2 regions of the Moryella indoligenes genome follow, and region 1 is predicted to be linked to the other one. Evidence: predicted binding sites of a transcription regulator. Region 1 holds the regulator's gene; the other holds the start of a gene.
The links. Region 1 encodes HrcA, which represses chaperone genes, less so after heat shock. Its sites were predicted from a motif close to TGTTAGCACTCNNNNNNNNNGAGTGCTAACA; they were not measured.

Region 1 (8,217 bases):
GCTTCATACAGCGGTGAGGAGAGGTAGCGATCCCCGGAGTCCGGGAGCACCACTACAATTGCTTTTCCCTTTGCTTCGGGGCGCATGGAGATCTGAAGTGCAGCCCAGAGTGCAGCGCCGGAGGTGATTCCGCAGAGTATCCCTTCGGATTTCCCGAGCAGGCGTCCTGTGGAATAGGCATCTTTGTCAGATACTGTGATGATTTCATCATAGATGGTTCTGTCAAAGGTATCTGGGATAAATCCGGCCCCGATGCCCTGAAGTCCGTGCGGTCCTGCGGGCCTTCCGGAGATCACGGCAGAGCCTTCCGGCTCTACTGCCACTATTTTAATTTTGGAATTCCGGTTTTTTAAGTAGCGCCCGCTTCCGCTTAAGGTCCCTCCGGTGCCGACGCCGGCAACCAGGTAGTCTGCGTTGCCTCCGGTATCCTCCCAGATTTCCGGTCCTGTGGTGTTAAGATGTGTCGCCGGATTTGCCGGATTGGTAAACTGTCCGGGAATGAAGCTGTTCGGAAGCTCCTGTGCGAGTGCTTCCGCTTTTTTGATGGCACCGGCCATTCCCTCAGCGCCCGGTGTGAGTACCAGCTCGGCGCCATAGGCAGCCATGAGCCTTCGACGCTCTGCACTCATGGAATCCGGCATTACAATGATGATGCGGTAACCGCGCGCTGCGGCGACGGAGGCGAGGCCTATGCCGGTATTGCCTGAGGTGGGTTCAATGATGACCGAGCCGGGATGCAGAATACCGCGGGCTTCAGCATCATCCAGCATACCTTTTGCAATTCTGTCCTTTGCGGATCCGGTTGGGTTCAGGTATTCAAGCTTGGCAAGTATCGCGGCGCCTGCACCTGTGCGCTGTTCAACGCGGGAGAGGCGCAACAGAGGTGTGTGGCCGATCAGCTGATCGGCAGAGCTGTAAATGCGGGACATGGAGGCACTCCTTTCAGGGCTTCTGGCAGGGCTTGGAGCTCCGAACCTTCGGGATTTCGTCAATATCGGGAACCTTAACATTTTTTAAGGGCAGAGTTGAGCATATGACAGAATCTTTTCCGCTCTGAGCTGGAGCGAGGAGATCTGCCAGTGTGTAGCTGTCAAAAAATTCATTGATGATATGGTCCAGCTTTTTCCACATGGGCAGAGTCAGGCAGAGCTCTGCGTGCGATATCCCGCAGAGGAGTATAGGAAGCGTTGTTCTGTTTCGCCAAATCGATCATAACTCTGAGTGCATAGCGCCCTCTTGTTGATACTACCATAAAAGCTTCTGTTCCGATGTTCGTATCCGTACTTGGCGGAGGAACGAAAGTCTTGGTGGATTATCGCACTTTAGTTAATTTTAGTACCGAAATAGAATCTTTGCAAGGGCACCGGGATTCTGTGCTATACTGGAAACCAAGACTTCAGTGGTGGAAGCGTGGCAATGAGCGCCGGGCATTACGGTATATAGGCATACCTTATATTATAATATAGTACAGAAGCACTCGGGGAACTCCGGGAGAAAGGAAGCCCTGTGTCAAGGGCGCGCGTAAACATATGGCTCAGGACAAGAAAATTTTGACGGTGCAGGATATTTCCTGCGTGGGACAGTGCTCTCTCACAGTGGCTCAGCCCATCATTTCTGCCTGCGGTGTGGAGACCTGCATACTGCCGTCTGCGGTACTCTCAAACCACACGGGAGCAGGATTCCACGGCTTTACCTTTCGGGATCTTACAGAGGATATTCCGGAAATATGCAGCCAGTGGGAGAAGGAGGGTATCCGTTTTGACGCGGTGTACACGGGATATCTCGGCAGTGTAGCGCAGATCGCCCTGGTGAGGGAGATTATGGACAGGCTTTTGCTTCCGGGAGGCCTGAAGATTGTAGATCCGGCCATGGCAGACAATGGGAGTCTCTATCAGGGCTTCGACCAGCCGTTTGTGCAGAAGATGGCAGAGCTCTGCGGAAAGGCGGATATCATACTGCCAAATCTCACAGAGGCCTGTTTTATGACTGGTATGGAGTATACTTCAGATGTTCAGACCGAAGACTATGTGCGGGAGCTTCTTTCACGCCTGGCTGCTCTTGGCGCCCGCAAGGTGATACTGAAGGGGATCTTCTTCCGGCCGGATCAGCTCGGCAATGCAGTGTATGACTGCGCGAGCGGAGAGCTGCACTATTGCTTTACGGAGCGCATTCCGAGGAGCAGCCATGGAACTGGAGACTGCTTCGCAGCAGCCTTTACAGGAGCTCTCATGCAGGGACTTGACGCCTGTGAGGCAACAGCACTTGCCGCAGATTTTGTGGTGGAGAGCATATTGCAGACGGAAGACGACCCTGCACACTGGTATGGTGTAAAGTTCGAAAAGGCACTGCCGCTGTTGGTGCGTCGCCTGAACCGGAGTGCGCCGAAAAGCGCCGCCGCAGCAGCGGAAGAGCGGACGCGGAGACGCTATGTGCTTCATGGCGGCAGCTTCCGTGACCTTGAGGGATTCTACCGCGAGATGGATCAACTTCTGACCGATGGCTCTGTGCCGACCGGTCACAATCTGGATGCGCTGAATGATCTTCTGAGAGGCGGCTTTGGGCGGCACGCCTATGGTGAGCCCATAGAGCTTATATGGGAGAGCTTTGAGGAGAGCAGAGAGACTCTCGGAGCAGAGCAGCTGCTCCGCATCGTGAGCATTATCCTGAATCACGAGGAGGAGCATGACTGTGTGTTAAAGATAGAATTCTGAATGTGCAGCCTTCTGCGGAATAGACATATTCCTGATATAAAAATAAAGGCGTGGAGCGGAGGGGAGAAATCCCTTCGCTCCACGCCTTTTGGAAAATATTATCTTCAGAATTCAATTCGAATTGCAGTCGGGAGAGAAAATCTTCGCGCTGCTTTAATACACTGCGTAGACCTCTGCGTACTGCACGCCGAAATCCAGCGCGACAGAATGGCTCTCGTAGAAGATGTCAATATGATTTCCGTTGACACCGCCGCCGATATCCTCTGCGACATAGCGCTCGCCATTGATCATGACGACGGTACCCTCCGGAATGACTGAGGGGTCTGTCGCAATGGTGTGGTGTGGCTGGGCGATCTTTCCCGAGCTCGTCATGCGGCCCCAGCCCTTGGAGCACTGGTAGCAGGGACAGTAGGCGGTGAGCTTGAATCTTCCGAGGCTCACAGTGCCGGGGTTCTCTGCGGAGCCAGAGCTGCTCTCGCTTTCTGAGCTCTCATTTTCAGAAGTCTGAGTCTGCTCATCAGATTCTTCTGCCGCGCTGTTCTCGCTCTGCACGGCCTTCAGCCACTCCTCATCCATCTCCTGGCGCTTTGCGATCAGGGTATTCTGTGCGACGATTCTGGCACTCTCAAGCTCCGGGATATCCAGCTGATCGATCTCCGGTAGCTCTGCCGGGCTCTGGATGGCGCTGCTGCCCAGATGTGTACGCAGCATGGGGCTGTTCTCTCCCGTGTCTGTTTGCACCAGTTCTGTATTATCTGCGGCAGTCTGCGTCTCCGCCTCTGCAGAGGTCGCCTGGATGCCTGACTGGGAACTGTTCGCGGCATAGGTCTTTTTTGAGAGGCCGAGTACAGTCAGCGGGGAGAAGACAAGTGCCATAACCACGAGATATATGGTGGCCTTCTTGATTGGCAACAACATCTTGAACATTTTCGTAAAATCCTCTTAATAATTATGTAATATTTTTACACGCCTATAATAACACGAAAAGTGGGGTTGTCAATAGAAAAGTGGGAGAAAAATGCAAAAAAAAGCATAAAAATGGGGGCGAAATGGTTACTTCGCCCCGGCTTGTTGACATGATATGGATAAACTTAAGATTTGAGATGAAAGTAAAATGTTAAGCTTTACCGGATCAAAAACACTTCCAGATACTGAAGCCCATGTGTCTCCGCCTCGGCCTCCGTGCTGTAATAGACGTCCACCCAGTTGCCGTGCACGCCCCGGTCCTCGACCGTGTAGATCAGCTCGCTGTTTGCGAGACGTATTTTGCTGCCCGCCGGGATTACAGACCAGTCTGTGGAAACCGTGTGCCCCACCTGAGGAGCGGAGCCGTCCGCACTGCGCTCGCCGTGCGGATTGGAGTAGCCGCTGGTGCAGAAGATTCCGAGTGACACTTCCGTCTTGCTGTCAGCTGCGGCAGTCTCTGTAGAGACTGTGTCCGTGGCGGCTGCATTTGCAGCGGCGCCGTCTTTCACAGGCTCCGCGTTTCCTGTCTCTGTACCCTTCTGAAAGGAAGGACCGGTGCTGCTGTCCTGCTCGGCCTGGGCACTCTGCTCAGCGGATATGGCAGGCTGACGATTTTTTCGTATCTTTGCCGCATAGCTCTCAGCCGGCGCTGCGAGCAGGAGAGCTGCAGAGAGCACCAGAGTGGTGGAGAGGCGAAGCATACATATATTTTTCATAGAAAGCTCCTTTGATTTCTCATATGTTACATAATTGTTACGAACACTTTACTATAGCCGGAGAAGGATTGCAAGAGCTATCTGCGGGGGGAATATGCCTGAAATGGTGAAATTTTACGAAAGCAGTTGACAAAGCTGGTCGGCTGGAATATATTAGGCAATGTAGATGTTAGCACTCCTGATAATTGAGTGCTAATAACGGAAGGGAGCGGTACATGGAACTGGACAATCGCAAGATTATGATTCTGAAGGCGGTGATCAGGAATTACATGGAGACCGGAGAGCCGGTCGGCTCCAGAACCATTTCGAAGCTCCCGGACTGTAAGCTCAGCAGCGCCACGATCCGAAATGAGATGTGTGATCTGGAGGACATGGGATATCTGATTCAGCCTCATACCTCTGCGGGGCGCATTCCCTCCGATCAGGGCTATCGCTTCTATGTAGATGAGATCCTGAAGGAGAAACAGGCCGAGGTACAGGAGCTGAAGGATCAGATGTTTCAGCGGGTGGACCGCCTGGAGCTGGTGCTGAAGCGGATGGCGCGACTCATTGCGGCGAAGACGAACTACGCGGCGATGATCAGCAGTCCCAGCGCGCACAAGGCGAGGATCAAGCTGCTGCAGCTCTCACGCATGGATGCTCACAGGCTGCTCGCGGTGATTGTTGTGGAGGGGAATATCATTAGCAACCGTATCATTCCTGCGGAGACGGAGATCAGCGATCAGGAGCTCCTGAATCTGAACATACTCCTCAACACGACACTGAACGGCCTCACGATCAATGAGATCAATCTGGATATTATGCGTCAGCTGAAGCAGGATGCAGGGGCTCAGAAGGAGCTGGTCGAGCACATCTTAAACGAGCTCTCGGAGTCCTTCTCGAATGACGAGGATCTTCAGATTTACACCAGCGGAGCCACGAATGTGTTTAAGTATCCTGAACTTACAGATGGCAACAGCGCGAGCCGGATCATAGATACCTTTGAGGAGAAGGACAGGCTGCGCAGGCTCCTGAAGGAGGTCAATACCGGCGAAGACGAGGAGCACCACGGGATACAGGTGTTCATCGGCGATGAGTCTCCGGTACCGGAGATGAATGACTGCAGCATGGTCACTGCGAATTATGATCTTGGCGGCGGACTTCGGGGCACGATCGGCATTGTCGGGCCGAAGCGCATGGATTATGAGAAGGTGCTCACCACGCTGCGGAGTCTTATGAGTCAGCTGGATCAGCATTTTGGAAGGGATGAGACTTAGAATGAACGAGTACAGAAAAGAGGACGGAACGGAGCAGAAGGAGAAGGTCGCAGGGGCAGAGACAGAGGTAAATGCTCCTGTCGGCGGGGAGAGCTCCGGGCAGGCAGAGTGTGAGGCGCAGCGGACTTCTAAGGAGGCGGAGGAAGTCTCTGAAAACCAGCCGGAGGAGCAGAAGAGCTCCGAGGAGCTTGCGGCGGAGGCCGCGGCTATGGCGGCTGTGGCTGAGGAGAGTGATAAGTCTGCGCCGGAGACGGGACGGGCAAAACCGAAGCAGGACGCAAAGGATGAGAAGATTGAGGAGCTCACGGACAGATTGAAGCGAAACCTTGCGGAGTTTGATAATTTCCGGAAGCGCACGGAGAAGGAAAAAATGGCGATGTTTGATCTCGGAGCTAAGAACGTGCTGGAGAAGCTCCTTCCTGTGATCGATAACTTCGAACGGAGTCTCGAGAGCGCACCGGACGCGCCGGAGCTTAAGCCCTATGCGGATGGTATGGAGATGATATACCGTCAGCTCCTTAAGAACCTGGAGGAGGCGGGGGCGAAACCCATGGATGCGAAGGGCAAGCCCTTTGACCCGGCCCTGCACAACGCAGTGATGCACGTAGAGGACGAGAGCCTCGAAGAGAATGTCGTTGTGGAGGAGTTTCAGAAGGGATACTACTACAAGGACGGCGTGCTGCGGCACAGCATGGTGAAGGTCGCAAACTGAGTTCTGAGGGCTTAAGAGCGGCAACAGGATATTACAGACAGGGCTTCGGCGACTGCCGGGGCAGAATCATAACAGAATAAATCAGGATATTATCAGGAGGATAAACTTATGGGCAAGATCATCGGCATTGATTTGGGAACAACCAACAGCTGCGTGGCGGTTATGGAGGGCGGAAAGCCCGTCGTGATCCCGAACAGCGAGGGCTCCAGAACTACCCCGTCCGTTGTTGCATTCACGAAGACCGGCGAGCGTCTGGTTGGTGAGCCGGCAAAGCGTCAGGCAGTTACCAACTCCGAGCGCACCATCTCTTCGATCAAGCGTCACATGGGCTCGGACTACAAGGTCAATATCGACGGCAAGAACTACACTCCGCAGGAGATCTCCGCGATGATACTTCAGAAACTGAAGGCGGATGCAGAGAGCTATCTCGGAGAGAAGGTTACGGAGGCGGTCATCACGGTTCCGGCGTACTTCAACGACGCACAGCGTCAGGCGACGAAGGACGCAGGCAAGATCGCAGGTCTCGATGTCAAGCGTATCATCAACGAGCCGACCGCGGCCGCGCTGGCTTACGGCCTTGACAACGAGAAGGAGCAGAAGATCATGGTCTACGATCTCGGCGGCGGCACCTTTGATGTCTCCATCATTGAGATCGGAGACGGCGTGATCGAGGTACTTGCGACAAACGGCGATACGCGCCTCGGCGGTGACGACTTTGACAACAAGATCACCCAGTGGATGATCGATGAGTTCAAAAAGCAGGTCGGCGTGGATCTCGGACAGGATAAGATGGCGCTGCAGAGACTCAAGGAGGCGGCGGAGAAGGCGAAGAAGGAGCTCTCCGTAGCTACCACAACCAACATCAACCTCCCCTTCATCACGGCGACCTCGGCGGGGCCGCAGCATCTTGACATGACTCTGACCCGCGCGAAGTTTGATGAGCTGAGCGCAGATCTCATTGAGCGCACCGGAGTTCCGGTACAGAACGCAATGCGGGATGCGGGCATTACAAATACCGAGCTCGGCAAGGTGCTGCTGGTCGGCGGTTCTACCCGTATGCTGAATGCACAGGAGAAGGTGAAGCTGCTCACCGGACATGAGCCCTCCAAGACTCTGAATCCGGATGAGTGTGTTGCGATCGGTGCAAGCATTCAGGGCGGAAAGCTCGGCGGCGAGGCGGGCTCCGGCGACATCCTGCTCCTCGATGTCACTCCGCTCTCTCTTTCCATTGAGACCATGGGCGGCGTCGCGACGAAGCTCATTGAGCGCAACACGACCATTCCGACCAGAAAGAGTCAGGTCTTCTCCACTGCGGAGGACAATCAGTCTGCGGTTGATATTCATGTCGTGCAGGGCGAGCGTCAGTTCGCAAGAGACAATAAGACGCTGGGTCAGTTCCGTCTGGACGGCATTCTTCCGGCGAGAAGGGGCGTTCCGCAGATCGAGGTCACCTTTGATATTGACGCAAACGGCATCGTAAACGTCTCTGCAAAGGATCTCGGCACGGGCAAGGAGCAGCACATTACCATCACCTCCGGTTCCAGCATGTCGAAGGACGACATCGACAAGGCAGTGAAGGAAGCTGCGGAGTACGAGGCGCAGGACAAGAAGAGAAAAGAGAGCATTGACGCGAGAAATGAGGCCGATTCGCTGGTGTTCCAGACCGAGAAGGCAATCCAGGAAGTCGGCGATAAGCTGGATCCGACAGACAAGGCGACTGTGGAGGCAGATCTCTCCGCACTGAAGGAGGCGATCAACCGCGCTCCGGCGGAGTCCATGACAGACGATCAGGTAAACGATATCAAGAGCGGCAAGGAGAAGCTCATGGCGTCTGCGCAGCAGCTCTTCTCCAAGGT
Region 2 (8,217 bases), on a different contig from region 1:
ACACACTACGCAGCGCAGATCGCAGAGGCGCTTTACATATACCGGCCGGGGATACCTGTGCTCTATAACTGCGGAGGTTATGAGAGCGTGGAGACCCTGCGCGCGCTGGAAGGGCTGGTCGATGTCTGGCTCCCCGATATCAAATATGCAGATCCGGAGCTCGCCCGCCGCTTTTCCGGTGCGGAAGATTACCCGGAACGCGCGTTTCAGGCGGTGGAGGAGATGCTGCGTCAGTGCGGAATACCGAAGCTGAATGGGCGCGGCATGATGGAACGCGGGGTGATGATACGGCACCTCGTGCTGCCTTTGCATCTGAAAAATACCTTTGCTGTGCTGGATGGAATCGCAGAGCGCTTCGGCACGGAAAGCTGGATCAGTCTGATGTTTCAGTACACACCGCTCTGGAAGCTGCCGGAGTATCCCGAGCTGAATCGGGGACTCACGCGGCGGGAGCGGGAGAGAGCGGAGGCATATCTTGAGCAGCGGGGATTTCGAAATGGCTATGTTCAGGAGCCTGACAGCAGGGGGACAGCCTTCATCCCGGATTTCGATCTGAGCGGCGTGCGCCAGGCGGCGCGGAAACATTAATCTGCGACTCAGAAACAAAGTGTGCAGGACAGAACTCTCCTGTTTGAGTGACAGGACAAAAAAGAGACCGACATATCAGAGCCTTTGCTCCGAATGCCGGTCTCCTGATTCATACCGCTATCAGCCGCCGGCGTCTGTGTCGAGGCGGCGCAACTTTTTATTCCTCTTCGATAATGCTGGTTGTGCTTTTTCTGATCTCCTCAGCAGCCTGCGCTGCTTTCTCCTGCACCTCTTCGGTCTTTTCAGAGACAGTCTCAGCGAGATCCTCTGCATTCTCCCTCACTGAATCAGCAGCAACCTCCGTGTCCTCTGCGAAGGCATGGTCAGCGGCAGAGCTGAGATGGTCTGCAAAATCCTCTTCATTTTCAGCCCGTTCACTGGAAACCGCGCTCTTCAGCTTATCCGCAGCATCCTTCACCTTTTCTGCGGTCTGCTTTGCGGTATCGCTCGCGACAAAGCCGCTGTCGCGCATATTGTCAGCGATAATATGTCCCACGTCCTTCAGCATCTCCTTTGCGGAGCTCGCCATTCCTTTCGCTGCCTCAAAGGTGTCCTTTGCAGCCACGGTGAATTCATCCTTATTGGCGTTCAGTGAGACATAGTTGCGATTTGCAGCTGCAGTGGATTCGGAAAAATTCTCCTCCCCCTCATCCTCAAAATCGTGGAATTCCTCGTCGAGATCCTTGTGAAATTCGTGATACTGGCGGTAATAGGAGACAGCGGCAGCTGCGACTCCTGAGATGATTGCGAGACTGAAGAGCTTACCTAATTTTTTACCCATGGCAGAAACTCCTTTCTATATCAACGATTGCTACTATTCTAATACGCACTTGGCAAAAAATAAAGAGTGAAAGGACAGCGCACCCCGAAAAGTCTGTAAAAATAGATTCAGAGAGGCGCGGATTGCATCAATGATCTCTCAGAACTCAAAATGCATGTAGTCGGCCTGCCGGAAGCCTGCGCCCCAGCCCCACCCGCGTGCGCCGAAGGCGTGGCACACATCGCCGTCCGGGCGTATGGAGTAGGGGTTAATGCCGGGCTCCCATCTGTTTCCGACAAGCGCCCTGGAGCCGTCCTCCGCCATCTGCGGGTTTTCATTCGGGTTGATATCAATGGCGCAGCCGCTGCTGTGCAGGCTGTTAAGGTCATTTCCGCGCCACTGATAGCCGCTGACACTGTTGATCGGGAACTTCTCCGGACCGTTGTATATCTCGGTGAAGATGGCCTGAACATCCTCTGAAAGGGAGGAAAGAATCTCAATGCGTGCGGTGGAGGAAACCTTTTCGCCGTTTGAGAGCTTCCAGACGGGAACCTCCACGACAAGCATTTCTGCTTTGGCTGTCTCGGGGACGGGATTCGAAGAAATGCGGTCATACTGCGCCCGTATCTGGTTTAAAAAGTCCTCAGTGAAATCCCGTCCCTGATACTGGTGCTCATAGTAATAGTAGGCCGCAAGGTCGTTTTCGCTGAGCCCGCTGCCGACATTTTCCGCTTTATAGCTCTCATAGCTCTTCTGGGTGCAGTGGCCTGCTGCGAGTGCGCTGAGTGTCAGAGCCGTACTGAGACAGAGGGCCAGCGCCGCTGTGTATAAGTGTTTTTTCATGTTGTCTCCCGTGGATGTATGCGTGGGTTCATCCGGTTATTATTACAGAATTGTAAAATTATAATAACATATTTTTATGCGTTTGTGGGTGTAGATTTGCAGGTCCAGTCGGGAGAGTGCGATATGAAAGACAATAACGCCTTCCAGAGCTATGCACTCTGGAAAGCGTTGGTTAATGAATGTATACCGGGAGCAATTTCCGTGAGTTCAAGGCCCTGGCTGGTCAGTCGGAATACCGCACGCTCGGTAATATAATAGACTTTCTGGCCGTTTTTCAGAGCTGTTTTCGCGGAGAAGGTTATTTGATCGACCTGGGAAACAAATTTCTCCCATCTTCCTTCTTCTATGATTTCCAGTTTTCCATCATGGATCTTTACGTTCGCTTTCTGTGCCATAAAGCTTCCAATGGACCTTGTGATTGGTTCATGTGAGAGTTTTTTTATGGAGAGCAGAAGAGCAGAGTTTCTTCGGGGAATTAAAATTATAGGTGAATTAGCACTCAGCACTTGACACTGCTAATAAACCATGTTATAACTGCATTTGTTGAAAGAAAAAGACAACCGGAGCGAGAGGGTCAGGAAGAAAAACGGCCCGGGCCGGTCGAAAAACTGCATAAGGAGGCTATAAAATATGAAGCTTGTACCTTTATTTGATCGCGTTGTTCTGAAAAAGATGGTGGAAGAAGAGACCACTGCTTCCGGAATCGTGCTTCCGGGTCAGGGTGATAAGGAGAAGCCGGGTCAGGGCGAGATCGTCGCTGTGGGACCGGGCGGTGTTGTGGATGGCAAGGAAGTCAAGATGCAGGTGAAGGAAGGCGACAAGGTTCTGTATTCCAAGTATGCCGGTTCCGATGTGGAGCTGGACGGCGAGAAGTACATCGTAATTAAGCAGAGCGATATACTCGCGATTATGCAGTAAACAGAACAGACAAAAACAACGCTGTGTGCCGGCATCAGCCGCGTTAAAAAAATCGGCGGGAGGCTGCCGGTAGCCGCAGTCAGAATATCTGAATAAAAGGAGAATACCATGGCTAAGGAAATTAAGTACGGCGTAGAGGCAAGAGAGGCGCTGGTAAAGGGTGTAAATGAGCTGGCAGATACTGTCAGAGTGACAATCGGACCGAAGGGCAGAAATGTTGTCCTGGATAAGGCTTATGGTTCTCCGCTCATCACGAACGACGGCGTGACCATCGCAAAGGAGATTGAGCTGGAGGATGCTTTTGCAAACATGGGTGCGCAGCTCGTGAAGGAGGTCGCAACCAAGACCAACGATGTAGCGGGTGATGGAACCACCACTGCGACTGTGCTTGCACAGGCGATGATCAATGAGGGCGTGAAGAATATCGCTGCCGGCTCCAACCCGATCATTCTGAGAAAGGGTATGAAGAAGGCCTGCGACAAGGCGGTAGAGACCATCAAGGCGATGTCTCAGCCGATTGAGGGCAAGAAGCAGATCGCAAGAGTCGCCGCAATTTCAGCCTCCAGTGACGAGGTTGGAGAGATGGTTGCAGACGCGATGGAGAAGGTCACAAACAACGGCGTGATCACCATTGAGGAGTCCAAGACCATGAAGACCGAGCTGGATCTCGTTGAGGGTATGCAGTTCGACAGAGGCTATATTTCCGCTTACATGGCGACCGATATGGAGAAGATGGAGGCGACACTTGACGATCCCTACATTCTCATCACGGACAAGAAGATCGGCAATATTCAGGAGGTGCTCCCGCTGCTTGAGGAGGTCGTGAAGAGCGGTGCAAAGCTCCTCATCATCGCGGAGGACGTCGAGGGTGAGGCTCTCACCACACTGATTGTGAACAAGCTGCGCGGAACCTTCAATGTTGTCGCAGTCAAGGCTCCGGGTTACGGAGACAGAAGAAAGGAAATGCTTCAGGATATCGCAATTCTGACCGGCGGTACCGTGATCAGCGAGCAGCTGGGCCTTGAGCTGAAGGATGCCAGAATGGCTCAGCTCGGTCGTGCGAAGTCTGTGAAGGTCACGAAGGAAAATACCGTGATCGTGGACGGCATGGGCCAGAAGGCAGATATTGATGCGCGCACTGCACAGATCAAGGCGCAGCTCGCGGAGACCACCTCTGATTTTGACAAGGAGAAGCTGCAGGAGCGTCTTGCGAAGCTCTCCGGCGGTGTCGCAGTGATTCGTGTCGGCGCGGCTACCGAGACAGAGATGAAGGAAGCAAAGCTCAGAATGGAGGACGCGCTGAACGCAACCAGAGCGGCAGTTGAGGAAGGCATCGTCGCAGGCGGCGGTACAGCTTATATCAATGCTGCAAAGGAGATTGAGAAGCTTGTGGAGAGCCTTGAGGGCGATGAGAAGACCGGCGCAAAGATTGTCATGAAGGCGCTGGAGTCCCCGCTCTACTACATCGCGGAAAATGCAGGCCTTGAGGGCGCAGTGATCGTAAATAAGGTCAGAGAGGCAAAGAAGGGCACAGGCTTTGACGCTTATCGCGAGGAGTACGTCGATATGGTGGAAGAGGGCATTCTGGATCCCGCAAAGGTCACCAGAACAGCGCTTGAGAACGCGACCAGCGTCGCAAGCACCCTGCTCACCACAGAAACCGCAGTTGCTACCATCAAGGAGCCCGCACCGGCTATGCCGGCAGGCGCCCCCGGCATGGGAGGAATGATGTAAGCGTTTAGCGAAGACAGTGCATAAACCGGGAGCCGCATGGAGGATTCTGCTTGCAGAAATCCCCATGCGGCTCCCGGTTTATATAGTGCGTGAGCACGGTATGAGCAAGCCGCGAAGCGGCTGCGAATAAGCACTGTCTGAGCGACATGAGTGCGTTTCAGCAAGCCGCGAAGCGGCTGCGAATAAGCACTGTCTGAGCGACATGAGTGCGTTTCAGCAAGCCGCGAAGCGGCTGCGAATAAGCACTGTCTGAGCGTCATGAGTGCGTTTCAGCAAGCCGCGAAGCGGCTGCGAATAAGCACTGTCTGAGCGTCATGAGTGCGTTTCAGCAAGCCGCGAAGCGGCTCAAGCCTTTCCTGTACTTGCAGTGGGTTTTGCCATCATGGACCAGTTTGTGTGGTAGATCACGAAGCCTGGAGGCCCTCCGTTCACCTTCTTTACAAAGCGCCGCTGAATATAATCCACCTCGACCTTTTCTCCGGCGCGCCCCTTGGAGTAGTAGGCGGCGAGTCCCGCAGCCTCCTCAAATGTCCGGTCCGGAAGCTCCTGATTCCCGCACTTCACCACCACATGGGAGCCGGGAATGCCCTTTGCGTGAAACCACCAGTCGCTGCCGGATGCGAGCCGGAAGGTGATCTCCTCATTCTGGTAATTATTTTTTCCGACATAAATATCGAAGCCGTCGCTGGACACAAAGTGCAGCGGACTGGAGATGAGCTTCTCTTTTTTTCGCCCCGCGAGATGCCGCCGCAGGTATTTGTACTCCGTCAGCTCCGCCTTGATCTGATTTAAATCACTCTCCTCAGTGGCGAGATCCAGCGCCGTGAGTATGCTGGAGAGATGCTCTGTCTCCCGGCGGGTCTTCTCGATCTCCTCGCTGACGGCCTCTTCCGTGCGCTTCAGCTTTGCGTAGCGCTCATAGTACTTCTTTGCGTTCTGTGCGGCACTGAGCTGCGCATCCAGCGGGATGCGTATCTCCCGGTTTTCATCATAGTAGTTCTCGCACACAAGCTCCCTCTCTCCCCCCTGCAGCGTATAGCCGTAGGTGTTCAGAAGATCGCCCCAGACCCGGAATTTTTCCTTCTTTTCACTGTCACGGAGCTGCTTCTCCTGAAGAATATATTTCCGCGAGCTGCGTTCCAGATGGTTCTGCACAAGCTTTCGGAGATCTGCACTTTTCTGGCGTATCCGGTTGACGCTGTTCCGGAGTGAGTAGTAATCAAAGAGCAGCTGACTCATGGAGCTGTACTGTTTTTCTGTGTAGCCCTCCGCGTGGAAGGCCGAGAGCGGCAGCGCGGCATATTCCTCCGGCGAGCCATCCCTCAGATACATGACAGGGGAGAAGCGCCCCGCGCGGATCTCTTCCATATATAAGGAGATGATACGGAACAGCTGGCTTCGCTGCGCCCCGGAAAGTGTCTCGGCGGTCATCCGGGGCTCCAGATCCGCCTCATGCAGAAACTCCCCTGAGAAGAGAGGGGAGATGCCGGAGAGCGTCGCGCAGATGGCGCGATCCAGAGACTGCCCTCCCGCAGCTCGCAGCGCCCCGCAGAATTGTTCCTCCGTCATGTCGAGCGGATCCAGCTTCTTTAGCTGCTCCGGAAGGTAGTAGCTGCGTCCCGGAAGAACCTCGCGGAGAGAGCTGAGCGATGCGGGAACATGCTTCATGCTGTCTATGATGACATCGTCCGCGTCCGTAAAAATGATATTTGAGTATTTCCCCATGAGCTCCACATAGAGCCGCTTCTCCGTGAGATCTCCTAGCTCATTCAGCTGCTCTGTCTTAAAGCAGAGGATGCGCTCCAGCCCGGCCTGGCTCACCTCCGTGATGCGTCCGGAGCCGATGTGCTTTCTCAGAAGCATACAGAAGCCGGGGGCGATGAGCGGAGAAGGCTTGTTGTTCTCTGTGAGATAGATCAGCGGCAGCGCGGCGTCGGAGGAGATGAGCAGACGCCAGGCCTTCGCGTGGTTTTTAACTGTGAGAAAAAGCTCATTTTTTTCAGGCATCGCAATCTTTGAGATGTGTCCGCCCTCAATGCTTTCCTTCAGCTCCTTTACGAGAGCTGCGATGGAAATTCCATCCAGTGCCATATAGCTTCCTTTCTTAAAGCGGGTAATGCTGATGCCCCGCGGGTATATGTATGAAGTGATTATACCACACTGTCGCAGGACTGCGAATACAGGCTGGCACTTGCAAAGTATGCAGAAATGTTGTATAAGTCTCCTCGAACTGTCTTTGCGCGAAGAGCCCCGCAGTGGATTCGTGCAATTATCAAATAAATAGTAGAAATGGAGTATGTAGTTTTATGGCTTCAAATCTTGTTATCGTTGAGTCTCCCGCAAAGGTGAAGACCATCAAAAAGTTTCTGGGCAGCAATTATATCGTGGACGCGAGTAATGGTCATGTCCGCGATCTGCCGAAATCACAGCTGGGGATCGATGTGGAGCACGGCTATGAGCCGAAGTATATCACGATCCGGGGCAAGGGAGATGTGCTTGCCAAGCTCAGAAAAGAAGTAAAAAAGGCGGATAAGATCTATCTCGCGACGGACCCGGACCGCGAGGGCGAGGCGATCAGCTGGCATCTCATGAAGGCCCTGAAGCTGGACGAGACCGATAAAAAGGTATGCCGCATCACCTTCAATGAGATCACAAAGAACGCAGTGCGCGAGTCCCTGAAGCATCCCCGGGAGCTCGATATGGATCTCGTGGACGCGCAGCAGACCCGCCGTATACTGGATCGAATGGTGGGCTATCGCATCAGCCCTCTCCTCTGGGCCAAGGTAAAGCGCGGCCTCTCCGCCGGACGTGTGCAGTCTGTCGCGCTCCGCATGATCTGCGACAGAGAGGCAGAGATTGAGGCCTTCATCCCGCAGGAGTACTGGTCGCTGGAGGCAGAGCTCCTGCCGGAGGGGATGAAGAAGCCGCTCACAGCGAAATACTATGGAAAAGACGGTGTGAAGGCGGAATTAAAGACAGAGGCGGACTGTCTCGCAGTCATCGCTGACTGCGGCAGACAGGAGTTTACTGTGCAGGAGATCCGTCGCAGCGAGCGCATCCGCAGAGCGCCGCTTCCCTTTACGACCTCCACACTGCAGCAGGAGGCCAGCAAGACACTGAATTTCTCCACACAGAAGACCATGCGCATTGCGCAGCAGCTCTACGAGGGAGTCGAGATCAAGGGGCGCGGAACCATCGCCCTCATCACCTATCTTCGAACCGACAGCACCCGCGTCGCGGAGGAGGCGGACAGCGCGGCGAGGCAGTATATCGCAGAGCATTTCGGAGAGAACTATGTCGCAGAGCAGCAGCGAAGTGCAAAGGGACAGCAGAAGATACAGGACGCACATGAGGCGATACGCCCTGTCAATATG

Region 2: the regulator HrcA is predicted to act here: its motif matches at 2,682-2,712, upstream of J2S20_RS06575 (co-chaperone GroES).

Annotation. Positions count from the first base shown of each region.
Region 1 is NZ_JAUSTO010000001.1:184,396-192,612, reverse strand. Features, by position in the region: gene cysK (cysteine synthase A) at 1-929, opposite strand, end outside; gene J2S20_RS12090 (hypothetical protein) at 943-1,131, opposite strand; gene J2S20_RS00890 (pyridoxamine kinase) at 1,530-2,711, shown strand; gene J2S20_RS00885 (3D domain-containing protein) at 2,865-3,638, opposite strand; gene J2S20_RS00880 (RlpA-like double-psi beta-barrel domain-containing protein) at 3,836-4,393, opposite strand; gene hrcA (heat-inducible transcriptional repressor HrcA) at 4,609-5,649, shown strand; gene grpE (nucleotide exchange factor GrpE) at 5,651-6,361, shown strand; gene dnaK (molecular chaperone DnaK) at 6,470-8,217, shown strand, end outside.
Region 2 is NZ_JAUSTO010000007.1:27,004-35,220, forward strand. Features, by position in the region: gene J2S20_RS06555 (radical SAM protein) at 1-588, shown strand, start outside; gene J2S20_RS06560 (hypothetical protein) at 746-1,369, opposite strand; gene J2S20_RS06565 (M15 family metallopeptidase) at 1,508-2,191, opposite strand; gene J2S20_RS06570 (hypothetical protein) at 2,341-2,586, opposite strand; gene J2S20_RS06575 (co-chaperone GroES) at 2,822-3,109, shown strand; gene groL (chaperonin GroEL) at 3,218-4,843, shown strand; gene J2S20_RS06585 (Rqc2 family fibronectin-binding protein) at 5,189-6,934, opposite strand; gene topA (type I DNA topoisomerase) at 7,150-8,217, shown strand, end outside.